Regions from separate parts of the Bradyrhizobium sp. 192 genome, predicted to be linked through region 1. Evidence: riboswitches for the same ligand, from Rfam matches in the RefSeq annotation. Region 1 holds a riboswitch; the other holds the start of a gene.
The links. A riboswitch is a leader RNA that binds a small molecule or an ion and turns the genes downstream of it on or off. The one in region 1 is predicted to bind cobalamin.

Region 1 (5,567 bases):
GCCCAAGGCTACAGGGTGGAGGCCTTCGCCGACGGGCAGGGCGCGCTGGACGCCGCGAGGCACCATCGGCCCGACCTCATCCTGTCCGACGTCATGATGCCGCGCCTCGACGGCATCGGGCTGCTTGGCGCATTGCGCCGCGACGACAATCTGCGTGGATCGCCCGTCATCCTGTTGTCGGCGCGCGCCGGCGAAGAGGCCCGCGTCGAGGGGCTGGAGGCCGGCGCCGATGACTACGTCAACAAGCCGTTCTCGGCGCGCGAATTGTTGGCGCGGGTGCGCGCCAATTTGCAGCTGGCGCGCATTCGCAGGGATGCCGAGGAGATCCAGCGCCGCCAGGCCGCGCGACTGGAGGCTGTCGTCAGCACGGTGCCGACCGCGGTCTGGTTCACCCACGACCGCGAGGCGAAGCGGGTTTTCGGCAATGCCTATGGAGCGCGGCTATTGCGGGTCCGGCCCGATACCAACATGTCGCTGTCGGCGCCCGAGGGCGAACGTCCGGCCTGCCGCGTCCTTCGCAATCGCGTCCAGGTCGAGACGTCCGAACTGCCGCTGCAGCGCGCGGCCCGCGGCGAGGAAGTCGCAGGCGAGGAACTCGAACTCTGCTTCGAAGACGGCTCCTCGGTCACCGCGATCTTCCAGGCGTCTCCGATCGTCGACGCCGCCGGTGTGTTCCAGGGCGCCGTCTGCGCGGCCATCGACATCACCGAGCGCAAGCGGCAGGAGCGCCATCGCGAACTGCTGGTCAACGAGCTCAATCACCGCGTCAAGAACACGCTGACGACAGTGCAGTCGTTCGCGCTCCAGACCTTGCGCAACGCATCCAGCCTGGCGGAGGGGCGCAAGGCGTTCGATGCACGATTGATCGCCTTGTCGAAGGCACACGATGTGCTCGTCAGGGAAAATTGGGAGTCCGCGGAACTGAGAGAGGTCGTGACCGAGGCTCTCGCCGCGCATGCCGAGCCGGAGAGTGCGAGGCTCAATTTCGGCGGGCCCGATCTGCGCATGCGGCCTTCGGCTGCACTGGCCATCTCGATGGCGTTGCACGAGCTCGCGACCAACGCCGTCAAGCATGGTGCCCTGTCGAACGGTTCGGGAACCGTCGACCTCGCCTGGAAGGTCGACGATCGCTTCGAGCTGTGCTGGACCGAGCTGGGCGGTCCCGCCGTGGCCCCGCCGTCGCGGCGCGGGTTCGGCACCCGCCTGATTCAGCAGGGGCTGCCCCACGAATTCGGCGGCGCCGATGTCGATCTGCGCTTCGCGCCTGAAGGCGTCGTTTGCGTCATTCGCGCGCCGCTGCATGAAATCCGCGCCAGCCTGGGCGGATTCGATATCGCAACGATGGCTGTCGGGAGGCCCTCATGAAACCTGAAACCGATCTGGCTGGCCAGCGGGTCTTCGTCGTCGAAGACGAGTCGCTGGTGATGATGCTGCTCGAGGATTCCGTTGTCGATGCCGGTTGCGAGATCGCGGGCATGGCCTCGCGCGTCGATGACGCGCTCGAGAAGGCGGCTGCGCTCTCGTATGACGTTGCTGTCCTCGACGTCAATCTCAACGGGCGGCAGACTTTCGAGGTCGCGCGCTGTATCGCAGAACGCGGCATACCTTACGTGTTCGCCACCGGGTACGGTCCTGCGAGCCTGCTTGCGGACTTCCGCCACGTTCCGATCCTGCAGAAGCCGTTTCAGCAACAGGACCTGGAGACCGCGCTCCGCCAGGCTCTGGCGGCGCAGGGGGAGCGGAACGAACCCGCTCCCCCTGGCGAGCTTCCGGCCACGCAGAGCTGTTCCCTGGCGTAGCCGTCGATTGACTCGCCAAGGCGTTGGCCCCTAAATGACCGGTGACGGTTCTCCTCACGGAGATCAAAAGGGAATGTGGTGCGGGACGTCCCAACGCTAAGGATTTGTCTCAACGCCACGGCTGCCCCCGCAACTGTAAGCGGTGAATCTTTCGTCTCATGCCACTGGGAAACTCGGTCCTGGGAAGGCGACGCAAGGTAACGACCCGCGAGCCAGGAGACCTGCCGTCAGCCGTGGTCACACGCGAAGATGTCGGTCGGGGAGTACAGGCATCGGCTTCACCGGAGCAATCCATGGCTCTGCCGTGAAACCTCGTTCGCTGTGACGTGCCACTGACGTCATACCGAGGTTACAATTGTGTCCCGTGTCTTCTCTGCCGCCAGGCGCCTTGCCGCCGGCCTGCTCGCATCGGTTTCCTTCCATTCGTTCGATCTGTCTCCCGCCTTTGCCCAGCGGGTCCTGGCCGAGCAGCTGCCATCGATCGAGGTGACCCAGCCCTCCGATCAGAACCGCACGCGCGCGAGGGCAACCGGTGACGGCGAGGCGACGCGGCGCAAGACAATCGCGGATGTCGCGCCGCCAAGAAATGGCGCTGGCTCATCCGGCTCCGGCGGTGACGCTGCCGCCGGCAACGGCGGCATCGTCGGGGCCGCCACGACCGTCGTCACGGCCGCGGATATCGCGCATTCGCCATCGCAGACGCTTGCCGAGATCATCGCGACGCAAGTTCCCGGCGCCCAGATCACGACGTTCTACGGCGGCCCGATCGCTGCCAAGACCGGCGTGGACCTGCGCGGCTTCGGCGCCTTCGCCACCGCCAACACGCTGGTGCTGGTCAATGGCAGGCGGCTGAACGACGTCGACATGGCACAGGTGGACCTCTCCACCATCCCGCTCAATTCCATCGAGCGCATCGAGGTCACGCGTGGCAATTCCAGTGCGGTGCTCTACGGCGACAATGCGGTCGGCGGCGTGATCAACATCATCACCAAAAATGGCGTCGGCGGACCGCCCGTGAGCGCACGCATCGAGGCCGGCTTCGGCTCGTTCAACACCAGGCTCGGCAATGTCTCGACCTCGCTCAATTCCGGCCTGTGGTCGATCTCGTTCCATGGCAATACGGTCAGGACCGACGGCTATCGCGACAACAATCGCTATTCCCAGCAGAACGGCGTCGGCAGTCTCAACTACACGACGCCAGGCCTGACTGCGTTTCTCACCGTCACCGGTGACAATCAGGAGCTGCGACTGCCGGGCGGCCGCACGGTCGATCCCTCCATCGGCCTCGACGAGCTCAGGGCCAACCGGCGAGCTACCAGCACGCCGTTCAACTACGCCAACCAGCAGGGTTTCAGCGCGACTGCGGGCTTTACCAGGACCCTGGTCAACGGCGTCGATCTCATCGTCGATGGCGGCGTGCGTGACAAGAAGCAGCAGAGCGCGTTCTTCTCCAGCCCGGCGCCGGTTCCTGCCTTCTTCACGTCGACCTATGTTGGCTCCCATCTGACGAATTGGTCGATCACGCCGCGGCTCAGCGTGAAGAGCCTGCTGCTCGGCATGCCGTCGCAGCTCCTGACCGGCATCGACTATTACGATGCCAGCTTTGAGCAGAACCGCGGCGCCGGGCAGGGGCTCGCGGCCTGGCACAATTACGACCTCAGGCAGCAGACGGTCGCGGGTTATTTCCAGCACAATTTGGGGATAACGCCCACCACCGACGTCTCCTACGGCGCGCGGGTGCAGACCATCGGACTTGCGGCACGCGACAATTTCGATCCGGCCGCGCCGTTCAACGCCGACATCGGCGCGCTGCCGCTGACGAGCAGCGAGACCCAATATGCGCTGCATCTCGGGGCCGAGCATCGCCTCAATGACGTGGTCTCGCTGTTCGGCCGCGCCGCGCGCGCCTTCCGCACGCCCGACGTCGACGAGCGTCTGTCCTCGGGGCCGTCCTTCGACCCGCTGACCTTCGCTTCAATTCCGCAAACCTTCCAGCTCAAGACCCAGACCTCTCAGGACATCGAGGGCGGGCTGCGCATCAAGGGCGGCGGGTTGCAGCTGCAGAGCAGTGTTTATCTGATGGATCTCACCAACGAGGTCCATTTCAGCCCGGTCCTGTTCTACAACACCAATCTCGATCCGACCCGGCGCTACGGTTCGGAGACCAGCCTGTCCTACCGCGTCAACGACGCCCTGCTGCTGCGCTCCGGCGTGGCCTATACCCGTGCCGTCTTCCGCGAAGGCATCTGGGCCGGCAACGATGTGCCGCTGGTGTCGCGCTACACGGCGAGTGCGGGTGTCACCTGGAACATCTGGCAGGACTATGTGGTGCTCGATGCGACCGCGCGGTTCTGGAGCGAACGGCGCATGGACAACGACCAGGCCGGCACCCAGAAGCCGATCCCCGCCAACGGCACCATCGATCTCAAGCTCGGCGGCCGATATGAACGCTACTTCTGGTCCCTGAGCGTCAACAATGTGCTGAATGCGCTCTACTACGACTACGCCATCGCGAGCACCTTCACGGATGGCCGCTTCAGCGCCTATCCGCTGCCGGGCCGCACCTATCTGCTCAAGGCCGGTGCAACGTTCTGATTTACGTCAGGCTGTTACGCGCGCCCAAATGGACTAGACCTCAAAGAGAAGGAGATCACCCGTGCCTCAACACCATGGCTCATGGCATCCTGCCGTCTCGCGGCGATCGCTTCCGGATTCACCCGGTCGCGTCGCGCCTTGCGCCGATGTTCTGCTTTGCGCTGCTGACGGCCTCATGCGCGCTCGCCAGCTTCGCGTTCGCCTGTGCCACGCCGTTCGCTGCCTTCGCAGTCGTTGCCGCGGCGATGCTACCGCAGCGCTCGGCGCTGCTCGTCGTCACCGGCGCCTGGCTCGTCAACCAGACCATCGGTTTCGGCGTGCTGCATTATCCCGTCGACTCCGGCACGATTGCCTGGGGCTTTGTCATTGGCGCGGCTGCGCTTCTGTCGACCGCGGCAGCGTCGAAGGTGCTCGGCCTGCTGCCGCAGGGTCGCACGCCGCTGATGCTGGCGATCACGCTCGTCGCCGCCTATGGGATCTACGAGCTCGCGCTGTTCACCGCGACACCGTTCCTCGGCGGCGAGGTCGCCTTCACCGCCGCCATCGTGACGCGCATCGCTCTGACCTGTGCCGTCTGGCTCGCCGGCCTCGTCGCCGTCTGCGAGATCGTCCGCCTGGTCGGCCCGGCCGGACCCAAGGGGGCGATGTCGGCCTGAGCGGACGATCGTGACCGTAGCCCTGATGGAGCGGAGCGCAATCCGGGGCCGCTCGCCCGGCATTTTGCACCGTCCCAGATTGCGCTCCGCTCCATCCGGGCTACGGGACCGTGTCTGTGTCGGTCTCTGTCAATCCACGCGCGCAAAAATATTCCACTTTACCGAAATTCGGTTTCGGCGTATGTGTCGATCATCCCGGCTCACCCAAGAGGGGCGACTTGAGGTCGTCTTGTTCGCGAGCCGGGTTGCGGTGGGCGCGGCAGCGTCGGCATGAGAGGTGCGGGCAGGGCGGGTAGTCCCTGTGAGCCCGAGGCTTCGTGCGGACGACGGCGCTGTTCAGTTCGTCTCGCCACATTCTTTCGGCAACGTCGACAACGCCGGGAGATAATGTGGTGACCAGCGAGCGTGCGTACGGCAAAACCGTGTGGTCCTGGCCGTCGTTGCCACGGTCAAGTCTTTCGCGAAGGTGCGAGCGAGCCCAACCGGGCAGACTGCATCGTTTAAATTCGCGGGGCGA
Region 2 (5,567 bases), 700 kb from region 1:
CGTGACATCGTAGCCGGCCGCCGCCAGATCGGACACCAGGGCTTCGACCGAAGCCAGCGCATCGAGGCCGACGGCGTGCGCGATCTGGTGCGGTCGCCCCGGATAGTTCGAGAGCACGATCGCCAGCCTCTTGTCGGCAGCCGACGTCTCGGCGAGCCGTTGCCAGGCCGCGACACGGGCGGCGATGGCCTTCACGCGCTCTTCATCCGGCCCGTGCGCAAGATGCGAAAATTGCAGATCGGGATCGCGCTGCGCGGCCGATTTGAAACTCACCACGCCCGCGAACAGCCGGCCGTCGACCTCGGGCAGCACCACATGCATCGCGAGATCGCCGGGCGACAGGCCGCGCAAGGACTCCACCCAGTCTTCGCGCCGGGTCGACGAGAGCGCGACCTGGAACACGGGACATGACGCGGCGTCGAACGGCGTCGTACCATCGTCACCAAGGGCTGAGAACGCCGTCGCATTGACGATTGCGGCCGGAGGATTTTGCGCGAGATGCGCCCGCAACCAGTCGGCGACACCTGGAGCCTTCAACGAGGTGACGAACGCGCCGCAGGCATCAAATCCCTCCTCACGCAGCGCAGCAATCAGCGCATCGACCGGGCTGGTATCCGCGGCTGTGAGGTAGGAGCGATAGAATGTCACCAGCGCCCGCGCCTTGCCGTCACCGCCCACCGGCGCAGCAACGCCGCCGCGCGCCGGATCGTAAAAGCCCATCTCAGGCACGGTCGTCTCGCCGATGACGGGCCCTGCATAGAGGCCCGAGGCCAGCGCAAGCTGCGCAATCGCCGCTTGCGCAGCCACCGGGCCACCGGTGTCGCAGAGCACCTTCAGCCGGCGCAGCGTCGAGACCGGCAGCGTCGAATACGCATCGAGCCGCGTGTCGTCGCGGCCGTCGGCCGGCAGTACGGCCAGCACGATCTTGCGATCCTTGGCGAGCTGCTGCAGGACCGCAAGGCCATAGGACCAATAGGACTCGCCGCCGATCAGGCGAACCAGAATGCCGCGCGCCTGCGACAGCGTGCGCTCGATATAGGTGTCGACCGATAGCGGATGACGCAATTCCGCGAGATTAGCGAGCCGCAGCGTCGGCAGGCTGTCGCGGCCGCGCCGCCAACCGGCCGCGAACGCCGCAAGGTCGGAATCCGAATACGAGAGCACCACGAGATCGGCCGGGTCCTGGCCGATGTCCCTTGGCGTCGCGGTCTCCTCGAGACCGCGGCTCTCGCGGAAAACGACATGCATCAGATGCCAGATCCTGAAAGACCAAGTCCTGCCTTGATCGCGGCCTCGTCGATATCACCGTGCTCGCCGATCACCACCAGCTTCGACTGCCTGATGCCCGCCCCCCATGGCTTGTCGAACTGGTGGCGCACGCGCTCGCCGACCGCTTGCAACAGCAACCGCATCGGCTTGCCCGCAACCGCGATATAGCCCTTGGCGCGCAGCACGTTCTGCTCGCGCGCCAGACGCTGGACGGATGCGACCAGCGCATCGACGTCGGTCACCTCTGGAAGATCGATCACCACAGAGTTGAAATCATCATGCTCGTGCTCCTCCTCGCCGTCATGATGCGAGGGGCGCGCGGCGAGATCATTCTCTGCTGCAGCACCGAGGCCGAGGATGACACGCGCATCGATCGCGCCGTCGGTGATCGCCAGCATCGGCACACGTCGCGGCATCTCGGCGGTGATCGCCGCCTTGGCTGCTTCGATGCCGGCCGCCCCCGCAAGATCGGCCTTGGTCAGCAGCACGATATCCGCACAGGCGATCTGGTCCTCGAACACTTCCGACAGTGGCGTCTCGTGATCGAGACTTTCATCGGCCGCGCGCTGCGCTTCGACAGCAATCGGATCCGGCGCAAAGCGACCAGCGGCGACAGCCTCGGCATCGGCGAGCGCGATCACGCCGTCGACCGTGATGCGCGAGCGGATCTCCGGCCAGTCGAACGCCTTCAGCAACGGCTTGGGCAGCGCCAGGCCCGATGTCTCGATCAGGATGTGATCGGGCCGCACCGGCCGCGCCAGCAGTTTCTCCATGGTCGGAATGAAATCGTCGGCGACGGTGCAGCAGATGCAGCCATTCGCGAGCTCGATGATGTTCTCCTCCGGGCAGTTCGCGTCGGCGCAGGACTTCAGTATCTCGCCATCGACGCCCTCGCTGCCGAACTCGTTGACGAGCACCGCGAGCTTCTTTCCGTTGGCATTGCTGAGCAGATGCTGGATCAGCGTCGTCTTGCCAGAGCCGAGGAAACCGGTGACCACAGTCACCGGGACTTTTGCGAGCGAGCTCATTCGGCGGCCTCCGGCACGACGGCAACAGGGGGAATGCGGGCAAGCGACTGCTTGCGGAAGATTTCCGGTCGGCTGCGCCACGGCACGAGCCCGTCGGGAGCGGCGGCATAGGCCGCAGCGCCCGCGACCACGTCCTTCGCATTGGCGTCTGAGAGGCGGCCATAGACGTAAGACCACCGGCCCGGCGCGCTCAATGCGACCGAGCAGCCCTGATTGCAGGCCGACAAGCACTCGACGGGAACCACATGGACGCCCTCGGGCACGCCGGCCTCGAGGATCGCGCCATGCAGGCGCTTGCCGGGCGTGGTCTCGCCCTCGCCCAGCGTCTCGCCGGCGCGGCAGGTGATGCAAACGTGAAGTGTGACGGTCATCGCTCTTCCAGATTAAACGGCGGAGGCGATGAGGCACACGGACCATTCTTCCGAAGGCCCGCTTCCCCGTCGCGGAACACCCCGTCCGCCGGTCCAAAAATCGTCCGCGCTGGCAGGTCTCCCGGCTTGCGGAGCAGGGTTTCCCCTTCGATCCCCGCCTTCCCGATCCCAGGGGATCAGTGGCATCGGGCATCTCTCCGGTCACGGTCGCGGGGGCGGCTGCATTTTGGAGCCAAATCTTGCCGATTCGGACCCTATCGCATTCCCTCTTCGCCTGTCATAGGACAGGAACCAACACCGGGTCACCATTTGCCGGTGGCCGCCACTTGTCAAGCCGAAGGACCGGGACCGATGACGCCTGAACCGGATACGAAAACGGCCGAGGAAACCGACGCCCGCCACGCCACGAAAATGGCGAAGAAGAAGGCCGCCCGCGACAGGATCATGGCCACCAAGAGCGGCGAAAAGGGCCTCATCATCGTCCACACCGGCGCCGGCAAGGGCAAGTCGTCCTCGGCCTTCGGCATGATCGTTCGCTGCGTCGCCCATGGCTTTCCCTGCGCGGTCGTGCAGTTCATCAAGGGCGCTTGGGACACCGGCGAGCGGCGCCTGCTCACCGGCCATTTCGGCGACCTCTGCCAGTTCCACGCGATGGGTGAAGGTTTCACTTGGGAGACCCAGGACCGCACCCGTGACATCGCCGCCGCGCGCGCCGGCTGGGAAAAGGCCAAGGAACTGATCCGCGATGCGAGCTTGCGGATGGTCGTGCTCGACGAGATCAACATCGCGCTGCGCTACGATTATCTCGATATCGCCGAAGTGGTCGAATTCCTGACGACGCAGAAGCCTGAGATGACGCATGTCGTCCTCACCGGGCGTAACGCCAAGGACGAGCTGATCGAGATCGCCGATCTCGTCACCGAGATGACGCTGGTCAAGCACCCCTTCCGCTCCGGCATCAAGGCGCAGGCCGGCGTCGAGTTCTGAAGCCGATGAGATTGAATTCAAATGCTGCGCCGAGGGAAGCGTGCTCCCTCCCCCGCTTGCGGGGGAGGGCTGGGGAGAGGGTGTCTCCGCAATCGAGAACCCCCAAGAGGAGAAAGCCCTCACCCGGCGCGTCGCGCCGACCTCTCCCGCAAGCGGGAGAGGTGCACCAAGCGCGTAGCCGCTTGATTCAACTCAATCCCATTCCGCTTTAGAAGGCGACGATGGCACGCGCATTGATGATCCAGGGGGCCGGCTCGGACGTGGGCAAATCGCTCATCGTCGCCGGCCTTGCGCGGGCCTTCACGCGGCGCGGCCTGCGCGTGCTCCCCTTCAAGCCGCAGAACATGTCGAACAACGCAGCCGTCACTATCGACGGCGGCGAGATCGGCCGCGCCCAGGCGCTGCAGGCGCTTGCCGCCGGCGTCGAGCCGCACACCGACATGAATCCGGTGCTGCTGAAGCCCGAGACCGATGTCGGCGCACAGGTGATCGTCCAGGGCAAGCGCATCGCGACCGCGCGGGCACGCGACTACGCGGCGATGAAGCCGTCATTGATGGCCGCCGTGCTGGAGAGCTTTGAGCGGCTGAAGGCGCGAGCCGACCTCGTGCTGGTCGAGGGCGCCGGCAGCCCGGCCGAGGTCAATTTGCGCAAGTCCGACATCGCCAACATGGGCTTTGCGCGCAAGGCGGATGTACCGGTCGTACTGGTCGGCGACATCGACCGCGGCGGCGTCATCGCTCAGCTCGTCGGCATCAAGACTGTGATCGAACCCGACGATGCCGCGATGATCCAGGGCTTTGTCATCAACAAGTTCCGCGGCGATCCCACACTGTTCGACGACGGCTACCAGCTGATCGCGCAAAAGACCGTATGGCGAGGCTTCGGTGTGCTGCCGTGGTTTGCGCGCGCGGGCGAACTGCCAGCTGAAGACGCGCTCGGCCTGAGCGACGCGCGCAAGCCGGGCCAATGCAAGATTGCTTGCCTCGCGCTGTCGCGGATCGCCAATTTCGACGATCTCGATCCGCTCAAGCTCGAACCTGGCGTCGACCTCGTCATGGTGCGCCCGGGCCAAGCGATCCCGGGCGATGTACGCCTGGTGATCATCCCCGGCTCCAAATCCACCCGCGGCGATCTTGCCTTCCTGCGCGCGCAGGGCTGGGACATCGACCTGCTCGCACATCACCGCAGGGGTGGCCACGTGCTCGGCCTCTGCGGCGGCTATCAGATGCTGGGCCGCAGCGTCGCCGACCCCGAAGGCATCGAAGGGCCCGCCGGCGACACGGCGGGGCTCGGGTTGCTGGATGTAGGGACGGTGATGAGCCCGCAGAAGACCCTGACACGGGTCGCGGCCGTGCATGCCGCCACGCATCAGCCGATCGAGGCCTACGAAATCCACATCGGCCGTACCGACGGACCGGATCGCGCCCGCCCGTTCGCGAAGCTGAACGGCGAGCCGGAAGGTGCGATCTCGCGCGATGGCCTCGTGCAGGGCAGCTATCTGCACGGCCTGTTCACATCGGATGATTTCCGCAAGGCGTATCTGGCCAGGCTCGACATTCCCGCGGGCGACGAACCCTATCACGCCCGGGTCGAGAGCGCGCTCGACGCGCTGGCCGATCACATCGAAAAGCATCTCGACGTGGAAGGCCTGCTCGCGCTAGCCCGCTAGAACCTCGGCAACGCGTGTCCATTCGGCCTCGCTGCCCGGAAGCCCGAGGCGCAGCCATGTCGGCTTCTGCGCGAACACGCGCGACCAGATCTGGCCACGCGCGAGCTTCTCCTGCGCGGCGAGTGCGTCGGGCATCTCGTACAGACGAAACAGTGACGCACCGCCGACAAGCCGCCAGCCTTGCGCTCGCGTCATCTCGTCGAGCCGGACACAATCGCGCACAAGACGCGCTGACGTCGCTT

Region 2: it holds a riboswitch for cobalamin, as region 1 does, so the genes downstream of both, IVB24_RS17410 (DUF1636 domain-containing protein) here and IVB24_RS20670 (TonB-dependent receptor) in region 1, are expected to answer to the same signal.

Annotation. Positions count from the first base shown of each region.
Region 1 is NZ_CP064690.1:4,537,130-4,542,696, forward strand. It holds gene IVB24_RS20660 (ATP-binding protein) at 1-1,365, shown strand, start outside; gene IVB24_RS20665 (response regulator) at 1,362-1,799, shown strand; cobalamin riboswitch at 1,828-2,043, shown strand; gene IVB24_RS20670 (TonB-dependent receptor) at 2,157-4,394, shown strand; gene IVB24_RS20675 (hypothetical protein) at 4,469-5,050, shown strand.
Region 2 is NZ_CP064690.1:3,836,471-3,842,037, reverse strand. It holds gene cobN (cobaltochelatase subunit CobN) at 1-1,248, opposite strand, end outside; gene cobW (cobalamin biosynthesis protein CobW) at 1,248-2,297, opposite strand; gene IVB24_RS17410 (DUF1636 domain-containing protein) at 2,294-2,668, opposite strand; cobalamin riboswitch at 2,762-2,979, opposite strand; gene cobO (cob(I)yrinic acid a,c-diamide adenosyltransferase) at 3,020-3,655, shown strand; gene IVB24_RS17400 (cobyric acid synthase) at 3,877-5,325, shown strand; gene cobD (threonine-phosphate decarboxylase CobD) at 5,314-5,567, opposite strand, start outside.